One region of the Streptomyces sp. NPDC057302 genome, then DNA from elsewhere that is predicted to be linked to it. Evidence: riboswitches for the same ligand, from Rfam matches in the RefSeq annotation. Region 1 holds a riboswitch; the other holds the start of a gene.
What was found. A riboswitch is a leader RNA that binds a small molecule or an ion and turns the genes downstream of it on or off. The one in region 1 is predicted to bind glycine.

Region 1 (6,897 bases):
CGCCCGCCCCTACTGGAACGCCCTGGCCCCCGCCGACAAGGCGGCAGGCGTCTACGGCACCACCAGCGTCACCGACGAACTCACCTGCGAGGACTGGCCCACAGACACCCAGCACCCCCACAAGACCCACAAGGTCCACGCACCCGGCGTCCCCCCGGTCCTGGTGATCGGCACCACCGGCGACCCTGCCACCCCGTACGAGGAGGCCGAGAGCCTGGCGGACCAGTTCCCCGGCGGCATGCTCCTGACCTACGAGGGCCTGGGCCACACCGCGTACGGCCGCAGCAACGCCTGCGTCACGAAGGCCGTCGACGCCTACCTCACCGACCTGAAGCCGGTCCGCCCCGACGCCACCTGCTGACGGAGGCGCGGGGATCAGAGGCTCAGCACTCGATGATGTTCACCGCGAGCCCGCCCCGCGCCGTCTCCTTGTACTTCACGCTCATGTCCGCCCCGGTCTCCTTCATGGTCTTGATGACCTTGTCGAGGGACACCTTGTGGTTGCCGTCACCGCGCATCGCCATCTTCGCCGCGGTCACGGCCTTCACCGCCGCCATGCCGTTGCGCTCGATGCACGGGATCTGGACGAGCCCGCCGACCGGGTCGCAGGTCAGGCCGAGGTTGTGCTCCATGCCGATCTCGGCCGCGTTCTCGACCTTCTCGGGGCTGCCGCCGAGCACCTCGGCGAAGGCGCCCGCCGCCATCGAGCAGGCGGAGCCGACCTCGCCCTGGCAGCCGACCTCGGCGCCGGAGATCGAGGCGTTCTCCTTGAAGAGCATGCCGATCGCGCCCGCGGCGAGGAGGAAGCGGACCACGCCGTCCTCCCGCTCCTCCTGGGTGGACCCGCCGGCCACGAAGTTCATGTAGTAGTGCAGGACCGCGGGGATGATGCCCGCGGCGCCGTTCGTCGGGGCGGTCACGACACGGCCGCCCGCGGCGTTCTCCTCGTTCACGGCCATCGCGTAGAGCGTGATCCACTCCATGGCGCGGGCCTGCGGATCGCCCTCGGCGCGCAGCTGGCGTGCCGAGTTGGCCGCGCGGCGGCGGACCTTGAGGCCGCCCGGCAGGATGCCCTCGCGGGACATGCCGCGCGACACGCACGCCTGCATCACGCGCCAGATGTCCAGCAGACCCTCGCGGATCTCCGCCTCGGTGCGCCAGGCCTTCTCGTTCTCCAGCATCAGCGCGGAGATGGAGAGGCCGGTCTCCTCGGCCAGGCGCAGCAGCTCGTCGCCGGTGCGGAAGGGGTGCTTGAGGACCGTGTCGTCCGGCACGACCGGGTTCTCGCCGGCCACCGCGTCCTCGTCGACGACGAAGCCGCCGCCCACGGAGTAGTACGTCTTCTCCAGGACGAGGGCGCCCTCACGGTCGTACGCGAAGATCGTCATGCCGTTGGCGTGGTACGGCAGGGCCTTGCGGCGGTGCAGGACCAGGTCCTCGTCGAAGTCGAAGTCGATCTCGTGCATGCCGAGGAGGTTGATGCGGCCGCCCGATTTGATCTCCTCGACACGGGCGTCGGCCGACTCGACGTCCACCGTGCGCGGCGACTCGCCCTCCAGGCCGAGCAGGACGGCCTTGGGGGTGCCGTGGCCGTGGCCCGTCGCGCCGAGGGAGCCGTAGAGCTCGGCCCGTATGGCGGTGGTGTGGGCCATCAGGCCCTCGTTCTTGAGGCGGCTCGCGAAGATGCGGGCGGCGCGCATGGGACCGACCGTGTGGGAGCTGGACGGGCCGATGCCGATCGAGAACAGGTCGAAGACCGAGAGGGCCACGAGAAACTCCAATGGTGGTTGGTAGACGCCGTTGTCTGCCGGGGTGGTGCAGAGAACTACGAAAAGCTGGGCATGAGCCGGGGCACCGCACTCACTGTCTTCACTGTCCAGTGTGCGCGGTGCCCCGAAGATTCGTACGAAGTAAAGCGTACGAAACTGCTACAGGTTGGGGTACAGGGGGTGCTTCGCCGCCAAGGCCGAGACCCGGGCCTTGAGCGATTCCGTGTCCACGTCGCCCGGCTTCAGCGCCTCGGCGATGACGTCGGCGACCTCACGGAAGTCGTCCTCCTGGAAGCCACGGGTCGCGAGCGCGGGCGTACCGATCCGCAGGCCCGAGGTGACCATCGGGGGGCGCGGGTCGTTCGGGACCGCGTTGCGGTTGACCGTGATGCCGACCTCGTGGAGGCGGTCCTCGGCCTGCTGGCCGTCCAGCTCGGAGTTGCGCAGGTCCACCAGGACCAGGTGCACGTCCGTGCCGCCGGACAGGACGTCGACGCCGACGGCCTTCGCGTCGTCCCGCACCAGGCGCTCGGCCAGGATGCGGGCGCCGTCCAGGGTGCGCTGCTGGCGCTCCTTGAACTCCTCGGAGGCCGCGATCTTGAAGGAGACGGCCTTGGCCGCGATCACGTGCTCCAGGGGGCCGCCCTGGAAGCCGGGGAAGACCGCGGAGTTCAGCTTCTTGGCGAACTCCTTGCTGCGGGCCAGGATGATGCCGCCGCGCGGGCCGCCGAGCGTCTTGTGCGTGGTGGAGGTGACCACGTCCGCGAACGGCACCGGGTTGGGGTGCAGGCCCGCGGCGACGAGCCCGGCGAAGTGCGCCATGTCGACCCACAGGTACGCGCCGACCTCGTCGGCGATCCGGCGGAACTCGGCGAAGTCCAGCTGACGCGGGTAGGCGGACCAGCCCGCGATGATGACCTTGGGGCTGCTCTCCTTGGCCAGGCGCTCGACCTCGGCCATGTCGATCAGACCGGCCTCGTCGACGTGGTACGGGACCACGTTGAACTGCTTGCCGGAGAAGTTCAGGCGCATGCCGTGGGTGAGGTGGCCGCCGTGCGCCAGGTCCAGGCCCAGGATCGTGTCGCCGGGCTTGGCGATCGCGAAGAGGGCGGCCTGGTTGGCGGAGGCACCGGAGTGCGGCTGGACGTTGGCGTACTCGGCGCCGAACAGCTCCTTGAGCCGGTCGATCGCGATCTGCTCGGCCACGTCGACGTGCTCGCAGCCGCCGTAGTAGCGGCGGCCGGGGTAGCCCTCGGCGTACTTGTTGGTGAGGACCGTGCCCTGGGCCTCCATGACGGCGACCGGAGCGAAGTTCTCCGAGGCGATCATTTCCAGGGTGGACTGCTGGCGGTGGAGCTCGGCGTCGACGGCGGCGGCGACGTCCGGGTCCAGCTCGTGGAGAGGGGTGTTGAGAAGCGACATCAGGTGGTCCCTAGGGGTCTTCGGGGGGCTTCAGCTGCCGGAGAACTCGGTGTACTCGTCCGCGGAGAGCAGGTCCTTCGGCTCCTCCGAGACGCGCACCTTGAAGAGCCAACCACCCTCGAACGGGGCGGAGTTGACCAGCGAGGGGTCGTCCACGACGTCCTGGTTCGACTCGACGACCTCGCCGGTCACCGGCGAATACAGGTCGCTGACCGACTTGGTCGACTCGAGCTCGCCGCACGTCTCGCCCGCGGTCACCGCGGCGCCGGCCTCGGGAAGGTCGGCGTAGACGACGTCACCGAGCGCGTTGGCGGCGTGCTCGGTGATACCGACCGTCGCCACACCGTCCTCGGTGGCCGAGAGCCACTCGTGCTCCTTGCTGTAACGCAGTTGCTGGGGGTTGCTCATGACCTGAATTCTCCTGTACGCGGGGGAGTGCTGGTGGACGAGGCTGCTGTGCGGGGTGTCACTTCTGGCGCTTGTAGAACGGCAGAGCCACGACCTCGTAGGGCTCGTGCGTGCCGCGGATGTCCACGCCCACGCCCTCGGTGCCGGGGGCCGCGTGCGCCGCGTCGACGTACGCGATGGCGATCGGCTTGCCCAGCGTCGGGGACGGGGCGCCGGAGGTGACCTCGCCGATGACCCTGCCGTCGGCGACCACGGAGAAGCCCGCGCGCGGGATGCGACGGCCCTCGGCGATCAGGCCCACCAGCTTGCGCGGGGGAGCGGTCTCGGCGCGCTCGGCGGCGGCCGCGAGCGCCGCGCGCCCCACGAAGGTGTCGGACTGCGAGGTCTTCTCGAACTTCACGACCCGGCCCAGGCCCGCGTCGAAGGGCGTGAGCCCGGCAGTCAGCTCGTGCCCGTACAGCGGCATGCCCGCCTCCAGGCGCAGGGTGTCGCGGCAGGAGAGCCCGGCGGGGATCAGGCCGACGGGCTCGCCCGCCGCCATCAGCGCGCCCCAGAGCTTCTCGGCGTCGCCGGGCGCGACGAAGAGCTCGAAGCCGTCCTCGCCGGTGTAGCCCGTGCGGGCGATCAGCGCGGGGACACCGGCGACCGTGCCGGGCAGGCCCGCGTAGTACTTCAGGCCGTCCAGGTCCGCGTCCGTGACTGACTTCAGGATGCCGGGGGACTCGGGACCCTGGACGGCGAGCAGCGCGTACGCGTCGCGGTCGTCACGGACCTCCGCGTCGAAGCCCTCGGCGCGGGCGGTGAGCGCGTCCAGCACGACCTGCGCGTTCGAGGCGTTGGCGACGACCATGTACTGGGGGGCCTCGGCCTCGGCCTCGCTGAGCCGGTAGACGATCAGGTCGTCCAGGATCCCGCCGTCCTCGGCACAGATCATCGTGTAGCGGGCGCGGCCGACACCGATGGAGCCGATGTTGCCGACCAGCGCGAAGTTCAGGAAGTCCACGGCCTGGGGACCAGAGACCGTGATCTCGCCCATGTGGGAGAGGTCGAAGAGACCGGCCTTGGTGCGGACGGCGACGTGCTCGTCGCGCTCGCTGCCGTACCGGAGCGGCATGTCCCAGCCCGCGAAGTCGGTCATGGTCGCGCCGAGCGCACGGTGCACGGCATCGAGGGCAGTCAGACGGGGGGCGGTGCTCATACGTGGAACTCCCAGGGCATGACGGGCGAGGTCGATCCTCCCCATCTGTCATCGGAACCTGAGAGGTTCACCACGACCCGCTCGTATAAGGGGCCATGACTTGCACCTTGGGTGGAGCCGCAGGAGCGGCCCGCTTTTCAGATGTGCCTCGCCCGCGCGGTACGGGGCCTGAGAGATTCAAGGGAGGGACTTGCTCCTTCGGCGCCCCGGTGCGTCGATACGACGGTGACCGGGAACTCTCCCGCGCGGATTCAAACGGCCTGTATGGAGTTTGCGGGCACATCATTGCACGGGCTCGCGTCACAGGGCAGTGCCGGTCGAGTAATGCCCTTGTGCCGCATTACCTTCTCTTTACACTTGCCGGGGAAGCTGCGGGAAGCAGGTACGTGACCGCTATGGGGAGGCCGATCACGGTGCGCAGGACGAGTGTCTACGCGACCAACACAGGGGTGGCCCTGCCCAAACAGGCCGCCGCCCCCACCAGGGAGAGCTGCGGCCCCCTGCCGGTGGCCATAGTCCGCGACCTGCGGCAGCGGACCGGCCACAGCCCGCACCGGCTCATGTTCGGTGACGGCGACCTGATCGTCGTCTCCGGCCTGCCGGGCAGCGGCAAGTCCACGCTGATGCGCAGGGCCGTGGCGGGCCCGCGCATCGACTCGCAGGACACCCGCGACCGCTGGGCCAGGCGCATGCCGGGCCTGCTGCCGTACGCGGTGTACCGCCCCCTGGTCCGCCTCGCGCACTACGCGGGGCTGCGCAAAGCCCTGCGCTCCGGCGAGAGCGTCGTGGTGCACGACTGCGGCACCCAGGCCTGGGTGCGCCGCTGGCTGGCCCGCGAGGCCGCGCGGCGCGGCACGGCGCTGCACCTGCTGCTGCTCGACGTGCCGCCGGACACCGCCATGGATGGCCAGCTTTCGCGGGGGCGCGGGGTGTCGAGGTACGCCTTCGCGCGCCACCGCAGGACGATCGGCCGCCTGGTCGGCGCCGCCGAGCGGGGCGACCTGCCGCGCGGCTGCGGCTCGGCGGTGCTGCTCGACCGGACGGCGGCGGGCGTGCTGCGGGGGATCGGCTTCGGAGGCTGAGCCGACGGTCGCCACGTTAGGGTCGTGCCGCACGCAGAGCGGGACCGAGCAGGGGTTACGAACGATGGACATTCCGGCGCAGGCGCACGCCCATCCTTACGGAGGATGGCCGGGCAACGAACTCGAAGAGGTGCTCGCGGCAGCCCTCGGCACGCCCGGGGCGGCCCCGGCGTCCGCGGGGGCCCGCATAGTCGAGGTGCTCGGCCGCAGCCACATCTGGATCCCGCTGCCGAACGGCGGGGGCCCCGACACCGGCACCCTGGACCTGCCCACGATGGAGATCGACGGCCAGGCCTACGTGCCCGTGTTCAGCTCCCAGCAGCAGTTCCAGCAGGCCACCGGCGGCCGGATGGGCTGCACCGTGGCGCCCGCCGTGGAGTTCGCGCGCGGCCTCCCCCCGCAGCTGGGCATCGCGGTCAACCCGGACGGCACGATCGGGGTCCCGCTGCCGCCGCCGGCCGTCGCCGAGCTCTGCCGGGCGGGGCGCACCCCGCTGGACGGACCCGCGAGCGGCGGTCGCGTACGCCTCTTCGAGCCGGACTGGCAGGAGGACCCGGTGGACTTCCTGGCCGCCGCCGCCCGGGAGTTCGAGGCCACCGGGGTCGTCCTGAGCGCCCGCCGCTGCCTGGCGAGCGTCGAGGGGGAGGACCCCACGCTCTTCGTCGGGGTCGAACTGACCTCCTGGGAGGGCAACGCGCGCGAGCTGCCGATGGAGGCCGTGGGCCGGGCCCTTGGCCACGCGCCGGTGGCCTGGCCGGTGAACCTGGTGCTGCTCGACGTCGCCCAGGATCCGGTCGGCGACTGGCTGCGCGAGCGGGTCCGCCCCTTCTTCGGCCAGGCCGCCGGACACGGGCACGGACACGAGCACGGACACGGACACGGACACGAGCACGGACACGCGTAAGGACATGTGCAGGTACGTGTGTGAGGGTGCCGTACGTCAAGTCGGTGTCAGGATCGCCGCTTAAGCTGGTTTCATGACCTGGGTCCACCGGGTCAGCGGGTCATCGCGAAGGGG
Region 2 (6,897 bases), on a different contig from region 1:
CTCATCCGGAATCGGGATAAAGCCCGCAAAATGGCGACCGAATATCGCCTTGCAGGCAATATCGGGTGCGGTTAGACGAAACACTGCCTGAACACGTGTCGTATAAACTCCGCGAACGAGGCAGAGAGTTGGCGCTCGCGGTCCCCTGCCCCCGCCCCCTCTGACTTCGGAGCAGACAGCGACGTCCGCACCTGTCCTCGTTCCACCGTGCCTGTCGAATGAGAGAGGCGACCCATCATGCCGCTGCAAGTCCCCCCGGCTCCCGCGCCCGCCCTGCGCAGCGTCCTCGCGGCACTCGGTTCACCCACCGCCGTACGCGAAGCCCGCACTCCGTCCCTGCGCGCCGCACAGGGACCGACGAGCCCCGAACTCCCGTTGCCCGTCCACGTCCTTGACCGGATCACCCCGTCGGGCACATCGCCCACCCGGCTCGCCGGGTGGCGTTTCCTGATCCGCTCCGGCGAGCGGGCCGTCGCCGCCGCGGACACGATGCTGACACCTGACGGATGGACCTTCTCCCACTTCTTCGAGGGCCCCTACATCGCGTCCACCGAGCGCGCCCTGCGCCATGCCGAGGCCATGCCGATGCCTTATCAGCCGCGGCTGTTGTCCGTACCCGAGCTCTACATGCTGACACTCTGGCTGCACGGAGACTGCACGGCGGACGGCGCGGGCGGTCATCTCGCGCCCTCCGACATCCTCGTGCCCCTGGCGCCGGCGCCTCCCGGCATCGCGGCGCACCGCCCGCACCGCGCCTCGGAGCTCCTCAAGGTCCTCACCCATCGCATGACCCCTGCGCCGCTGCTCGGTTCACCCGCCTGACCTCGCCGTACGCTTCCGTGCCCCGCCGCCGTCACCGGCAGCGGGGCTCGGCGCGTCATGTACCCATACGGACTAGCCCGGTATGACCACCCCGAACCACCCGAAGAGACAGTGCAGTTGAGCTGAACCGTCCGGGCGGGTGATACGTCATTAAGCAGTAAGGAGCGCTGCAGCCAAATCCCTGCGGATTGACTCCCGTAGGGCAACACTGGGATCGGACCGACTAAACGGGGGGCGGCCATGAACACCGCATCGAGCCACAAGGCAGACGTCACAGCCATCACATCGCAGCGAAAGAACCCTTCCATGTGCCAGCACCAACCACCGTGCCCGACAGCCGACTCCGCCGACCGGGAAGCCGCGCTCCTCATGGCGAGCCACCCGGAACAGGGCTGGAGCCTGCTGTGCAACGGAGTCCTCCTCTTCGAGGACACCGGTGAGCTGCTGCCGGACGGCCAGATCATCGCCCCGCATCGACCGCTGGGCACGGACAAGATCATGACCGCCGCCTGACGCGGCGACGGCACGGCACGGACGACAAAGGGGCCGACCCGGAGAGAAAACCTCCGGACCGGCCCCCATGCATGTTCCGAGCGCGATATCAGTCCTCGTACGCATCCAGCGGCGGGCAGGAGCAGACCAGGTTCCGGTCGCCGTACGCCTGGTCGATGCGGCGCACCGGCGGCCAGTACTTGTCCGCGGCCACGACACCGGCCGGGAAGACGGCGTCCTCGCGGCTGTAGGCGTGCTCCCACTCACCGCCGAGCGCGGCAGCGGTGTGCGGGGCGTTGCGCAGCGGGTTGTCTTCGGCGGGCCACTCGCCGCCGACCTTCTCGATCTCCGCGCGAATGTTGATCATCGCCTCGCAGAACCGGTCGATCTCGACCAGGTCCTCGCTCTCGGTCGGCTCGATCATCAGCGTCCCTGCGACGGGGAACGACATGGTCGGCGCGTGGAAGCCGTAGTCGATGAGCCGCTTGGCGATGTCGTCGACGCTGACACCGGTCGCCTTGCTCAGCGGGCGCAGATCGATGATGCACTCGTGCGCGACGAGCCCGCCGGGACCGGTGTAGAGCACCGGGTAGTGCGGTTCGAGGCGCTTGGCGATGTAGTTCGCGGAGAGCACGGCGACCTGCGTGGCGCGCTTGAGGCCCTCGCCGCCCATGAGGCGTACGTACGCCCAGGAGATCGGCAGGATTCCAGCGGAGCCCCACGGCGCGGCGGAGATCGGGCCGACGCCCGTCTCGGGGCCCGCGGCGGGCTGCAGCGGGTGGTTGGGCAGGAACGGCGCGAGGTGCTCGCGCACACCGACCGGGCCGACGCCGGGGCCACCGCCGCCGTGCGGGATGCAGAAGGTCTTGTGCAGGTTCAGGTGCGAGACGTCGCCGCCGAACTTGCCCGGCTGGGCGAGGCCCACCAGGGCGTTGAGGTTCGCACCGTCGACGTAGACCTGGCCGCCCGCCTCGTGCACGGAGGCGCAGATGTCGGCGACGTGCTCCTCGAACACCCCGTGCGTGGACGGGTAGGTGATCATCAGCACGGACAGCTCGTCGCGGTGCTTCTCGATCTTGGCGCGCAGGTCCTCGACGTCGATCTCGCCGTCGTCGCTCGTCTTCACGACGACGACCTTCATGCCGGCCATCACGGCGCTCGCGGCGTTGGTGCCGTGCGCGGAGGAGGGAATGAGGCAGACGGTGCGCTGCTCGTCGCCGTTGGCGCGGTGGTATCCGCGTACGGCGAGCAGTCCGGCCAGCTCTCCTTGCGAACCTGCGTTGGGCTGCAGGGAGACCTTGTCGTACCCGGTGACCTCGGCGAGCCGCTCCTCCAGCTCACGGATGAGCGTCAGATAGCCCTGCGCCTGCTGGGCGGGCGCGAAGGGGTGCAGCTGTCCGAACTCGGGCCAGGTGACGGGCTCCATCTCCGTGGTCGCGTTGAGCTTCATGGTGCAGGAGCCCAGCGGGATCATGCCGCGGTCGAGCGCGTAGTCGCGGTCGGCCAGCTTGCGCAGGTAACGCAGCATGGCGGTCTCGGAGCGGTACTGGTGGAAGACGGGGTGCGTGAGGTATTCGTCCTCGCGCAGCAGGCCGGCCGGGAGCGTGTCCTCGGTCCGCGCGTCGAGCGCCTCGACGTCGCCCTCGACGCCGAACGCGGTCCAGAGGGCGATCAGTTGCTTGCGCGTGGTGGTCTCGTCGCAGGCCAGGGAGACGTGGTCGGCGTCGATCTGGTGGATGTTCACGCCACCCTCGCGGGCCGCGGAGACGAGCTCGTCGGCCTTGCCCGGCACCCGCACGGTCAGGGTGTCGAAGTACGCGTCGTGCACGACCTCGACCCCGCCTGCGGTGAGCCCCGCGGCGAGCACGGTCGCGTAGCGGTGCGTACGCCGTGCGATGGCCTTGAGGCCCTCGGGCCCGTGGTAGACCGCGTACATTCCGGCCATCACGGCGAGCAGCACCTGAGCGGTACAGATGTTGCTGGTGGCCTTCTCGCGACGGATGTGCTGCTCACGGGTCTGCAGCGCGAGCCGGTAGGCCTTGTTGCCGTCCGCGTCCACGGAGACTCCGACGAGCCGCCCCGGCAGGCTGCGCGCGAACTTCTCGCGCACCGCCATGTAACCGGCGTGCGGGCCGCCGAAGCCCATCGGGACACCGAAGCGCTGCGTGGTGCCGACGGCGATGTCGGCGCCGAGCTCACCGGGCGAGGTGAGCAGCGTCAGGGCAAGCAGGTCGGCGGCGACGGAGACGATGGCGCCGATCTCGTGCGCCTGCTCGATGAGGGGCTTTATGTCGCGCACGGCACCGGAGGCGCCCGGGTACTGGATGAGTACGCCGACGACACCGCGCTCGGCGGCCTCGGCCGGGATGCCCTCGCTCAGATCGGCGACCACGACCTCGACACCGGCCGGCTCGGCGCGGGTCTGGATCACGGCGACGGTCTGCGGCAGCGCGTCGGCGTCGACGAGGAAGACACCGTCCTTGACCTTGCCCATGCGCCGCGACAGGGCCATGGCCTCGGCGGCGGCGGTCCCCTCGTCGAGCAGCGAGGCCCCGGAGGTCGGAAGGCCGGTCAGCTCGGCGACGACGGTCTGGAAGTTGAGGAGCGCCTCAAGACGTCCCTGGGAGATCTCGGGCTGGTACGGGGTGTAAGCGGTGTACCACGCCGGGTTCTCCATCACGTTCCGCAGGATCACCGGCGGAGTGAAGGTCCCGTAGTAACCGAGCCCGATCATGGAATCGAGGACCTGGTTACGGTCCGCGAGGGAACGCAGCTCGGCGAGCACCTCGGCCTCGGTGCGCGCTCCCGGCAGGTTCAGCGCCTCGGCGTTCTTGATCACGTCCGGCACGGCGGCCGCGGTCAGCTCGTCGAGCGAGCCGTATCCGACCTGCGCGAGCATCTTGGCCCGTGCTTCCACATCGGGGCCGATGTGCCGCTGCTCGAAAGGAATGCCCTGCTCGAGCTGCGAGAGCGGGATGCGAGGGGTGGCGGTCATTGCGGAGGCCTCCTGGTCTGACGCTGGTCTGACGCGACCTGCGAGGGGCACCACGGCGCGGGTACCCGGACGGCCTCCCCCTCTGTCATCTCAACCTGAGAGCTTCACCGGTCCCTGCCTCGCGAGAGGCTTCGTCCCGGCTTTCACCGTCGGTGAGGAAAGGTTTCGGACGTGCCCGCCCGATGCCCGCCCTACTTTCCAGAGTGACCTCGTCCGTGCGGTACAGGGGCCTGAGAGATTCCGGGGAGGAGTTGCTCCTTCGGCGCCTCCGGTGTCTCCACCGGAGAGCTCTCCCGCACGGGGTCAGCAGCCAAGCGCCAGCCTACCAGCGAGGACCGCGGCCGATCCCTCGAGTGGCCGCCTGCCCCGAAGTGCTCTTTCGTAGTGATTACGAACGAACAAGGATGAGTTACGCCCCACTTCGACAAGCCTCGACCAGTTGGAGGGCCCGTGCAGACCGATATCGATCCGCGCAACCTGATCGGCCGCAAGGCGTTCGACCGGAACGGGGCGAAGATCGGCACGATCGACGAGGTCTATCTCGACGACGCCACGGGCGCCCCGGAGTGGGCGGCCATACGCACCGGCCTCTTCAGCCGGGACGCGTTCGTACCCCTGGAGCCCAGCGAGGTCACGAGCGAGGGCACCCTGCGCATCCCCTTCGAGCGCTCCCTGATCAAGGACGCCCCCGACTTCGGCGTGGGCCGCCACCTCTCCCCCGAGCAGGAACTCCAGCTCTACCACCACTACGGCCTGGACATCGCGCCTCCGCAGGCGCCACCGCCGCCGGACCAGGACTTCGGCAAGATCGCGGGCCAGGAGAGCACCTGACTCCAGCCCCGCCGCGGGCCACCGTCAGACCGGCGGGCGCTGCCCGGCCCCCTCCCCCGGCGGGCCCACCAGAGGCAGCGGCTCCGCGGGCTCGAGCTCCGGATCATCCGTCCGGAAGGTCCGCACCCGCCCCGGCACCGACGACTCCGGCGTCTCGAAGCGGACCGTCACCCGCCCCAGGCCACTGCCCTGCACCCACCCGTGCCCGTACTCGGCATGGCGCACATCGTGCCCGGCGGACCAACGCCGCTCGGCCACGGCGACCGCCACGGGCACCTCCACTGCCTCGCCCACGGCCTCCGCCGAAGCCTCCGCGGCCTGCCCGCCCTGCGCCTCGCCCTCCCGCTGCGCCTGCGCCTCCGCCTCCCGCTGCGTCTCCAGCACCTCCGCGGCTTCGGTCTCGGCCTGCGCCTGGGCCTGCGCGAAGAGATCCTCCTGCGTGTAGTCGGCGAGCCCCGTGACGCCCACTCCAAGGAGCCGCACGCCCCCTGTGGTGTCCACGGACTCGAGGAGCCGCGCGGCGGCCTCCCGCACCACCCCAGGGTCGTCCGTCGGCCCCCGCAGCGTCTCGGAGCGCGTCAGCGTCGAGAAGTCGAACCGCCGCACCTTCAGGACGATGGTCCGCCCCGAGTGCCCCGCCGCCCGCAGCCGCTCCACACAGCGGTCGGCTAGCCGCGCCACCTCGCCCCTGACCCGCACCCGGTCATGGATGTCCACGTCGTACGTGTCCTCGACGCTGACCGACTTGGACTCCCGCTCCGCCACCACGGGCCGCTCGTCGAGCGCCAGCGCCATCGCGTACAGCGCGCTCCCGTGCGACTTCCCGAGCAGCCTGACGAGCTCGTCCTCGCCCGCCTCCGCGATCTCCCCCACGGTCATGATCCCGCCCCGCCGCAGATGGTCACCGGTGGCAGGCCCGACGCCCGGCAGCGTCCGCACCGACATCGGCGCGAGCAGGTCCCGCTCGGTCCCCGGCACTATCAGCCGCAGGCCGTCCGGCTTGGCCTCCTCCGAGGCGATCTTGGCCAGCATCTTGGACGCGGCGAGCCCGACCGAGCCCGCGAGCCCGGTCACCGCCTTGATGTCCGCACGCAACCGCTCGCCCACCACAAGGGCCGACGCCTGGTCGTCGGCCACCCCGCCCGCCTCCAGGTCGACGAAGGCCTCGTCCAGGCTGAGCGGCTCCACCAGCGGCGACAGCTCCCGCAGCAGCGCCATCACCTGCTCGCTGATGTCGCGGTAGAGCGAGAAGCGCGGCACCAGATAGGCGGCATTGGGCGCCAGTCGCCGCGCCTGCCCCATGGGCATCGCCGAGTGCACCCCGAACTTGCGCGCTTCGTACGAAGCCGTGGCCACCACACCCCGCGGCCCGAGCCCGCCCACCACCACGGCCTTCCCGCGCAGACTCGGTTTCGCGGCCTGCTCGGCGGACGCGTAGAAGGCATCCATGTCGAGATGCAGAATCGTGGGCGCGGTTCTCACACCTCTGATGCTGCCCTACGCCACTGACAACGCACCGGGAACGCCACCTGGCAGCCGAACTCCGGGCACCACGGTCACAGAAGTCACAGGGGTCACAGGCGTCACACAGCCCTGTTGCGCCGCCTCGCGAGCTCGTCGGCGGGGTTCTGGCGCACCAGCGTCTCCCCGGTGTCGATCCGCTCCCCGTGCAGCTGCGAAAGGGCCGCCTCCACGTCCCGCCAGACGACACCCACGGCGATCCCGAAGACTCCCTGGCCGCCCTGGAGCAGCTCATG

Region 2: another riboswitch for glycine. It lies ahead of gcvP (aminomethyl-transferring glycine dehydrogenase); the one in region 1 lies ahead of gcvT (glycine cleavage system aminomethyltransferase GcvT).

Annotation. Positions count from the first base shown of each region.
Region 1 is NZ_JBHUZJ010000005.1:38,861-45,757, forward strand. It holds gene ACFUPX_RS05725 (alpha/beta hydrolase) at 1-361, shown strand, start outside; gene ACFUPX_RS05730 (L-serine ammonia-lyase) at 384-1,769, opposite strand; gene glyA (serine hydroxymethyltransferase) at 1,929-3,191, opposite strand; gene gcvH (glycine cleavage system protein GcvH) at 3,222-3,599, opposite strand; gene gcvT (glycine cleavage system aminomethyltransferase GcvT) at 3,658-4,797, opposite strand; glycine riboswitch at 4,945-5,051, opposite strand; gene ACFUPX_RS05750 (AAA family ATPase) at 5,205-5,879, shown strand; gene ACFUPX_RS05755 (enhanced serine sensitivity protein SseB) at 5,944-6,783, shown strand.
Region 2 is NZ_JBHUZJ010000016.1:8,882-15,778, reverse strand. It holds gene ACFUPX_RS14370 (hypothetical protein) at 238-822, shown strand; gene ACFUPX_RS14365 (DUF5999 family protein) at 1,129-1,335, shown strand; gene gcvP (aminomethyl-transferring glycine dehydrogenase) at 1,424-4,309, opposite strand; glycine riboswitch at 4,518-4,615, opposite strand; gene ACFUPX_RS14355 (PRC-barrel domain-containing protein) at 4,760-5,140, shown strand; partial or broken gene ACFUPX_RS14350 (DNA polymerase IV) at 5,056-6,622, opposite strand; gene ACFUPX_RS14345 (MerR family transcriptional regulator) at 6,724-6,897, opposite strand, start outside.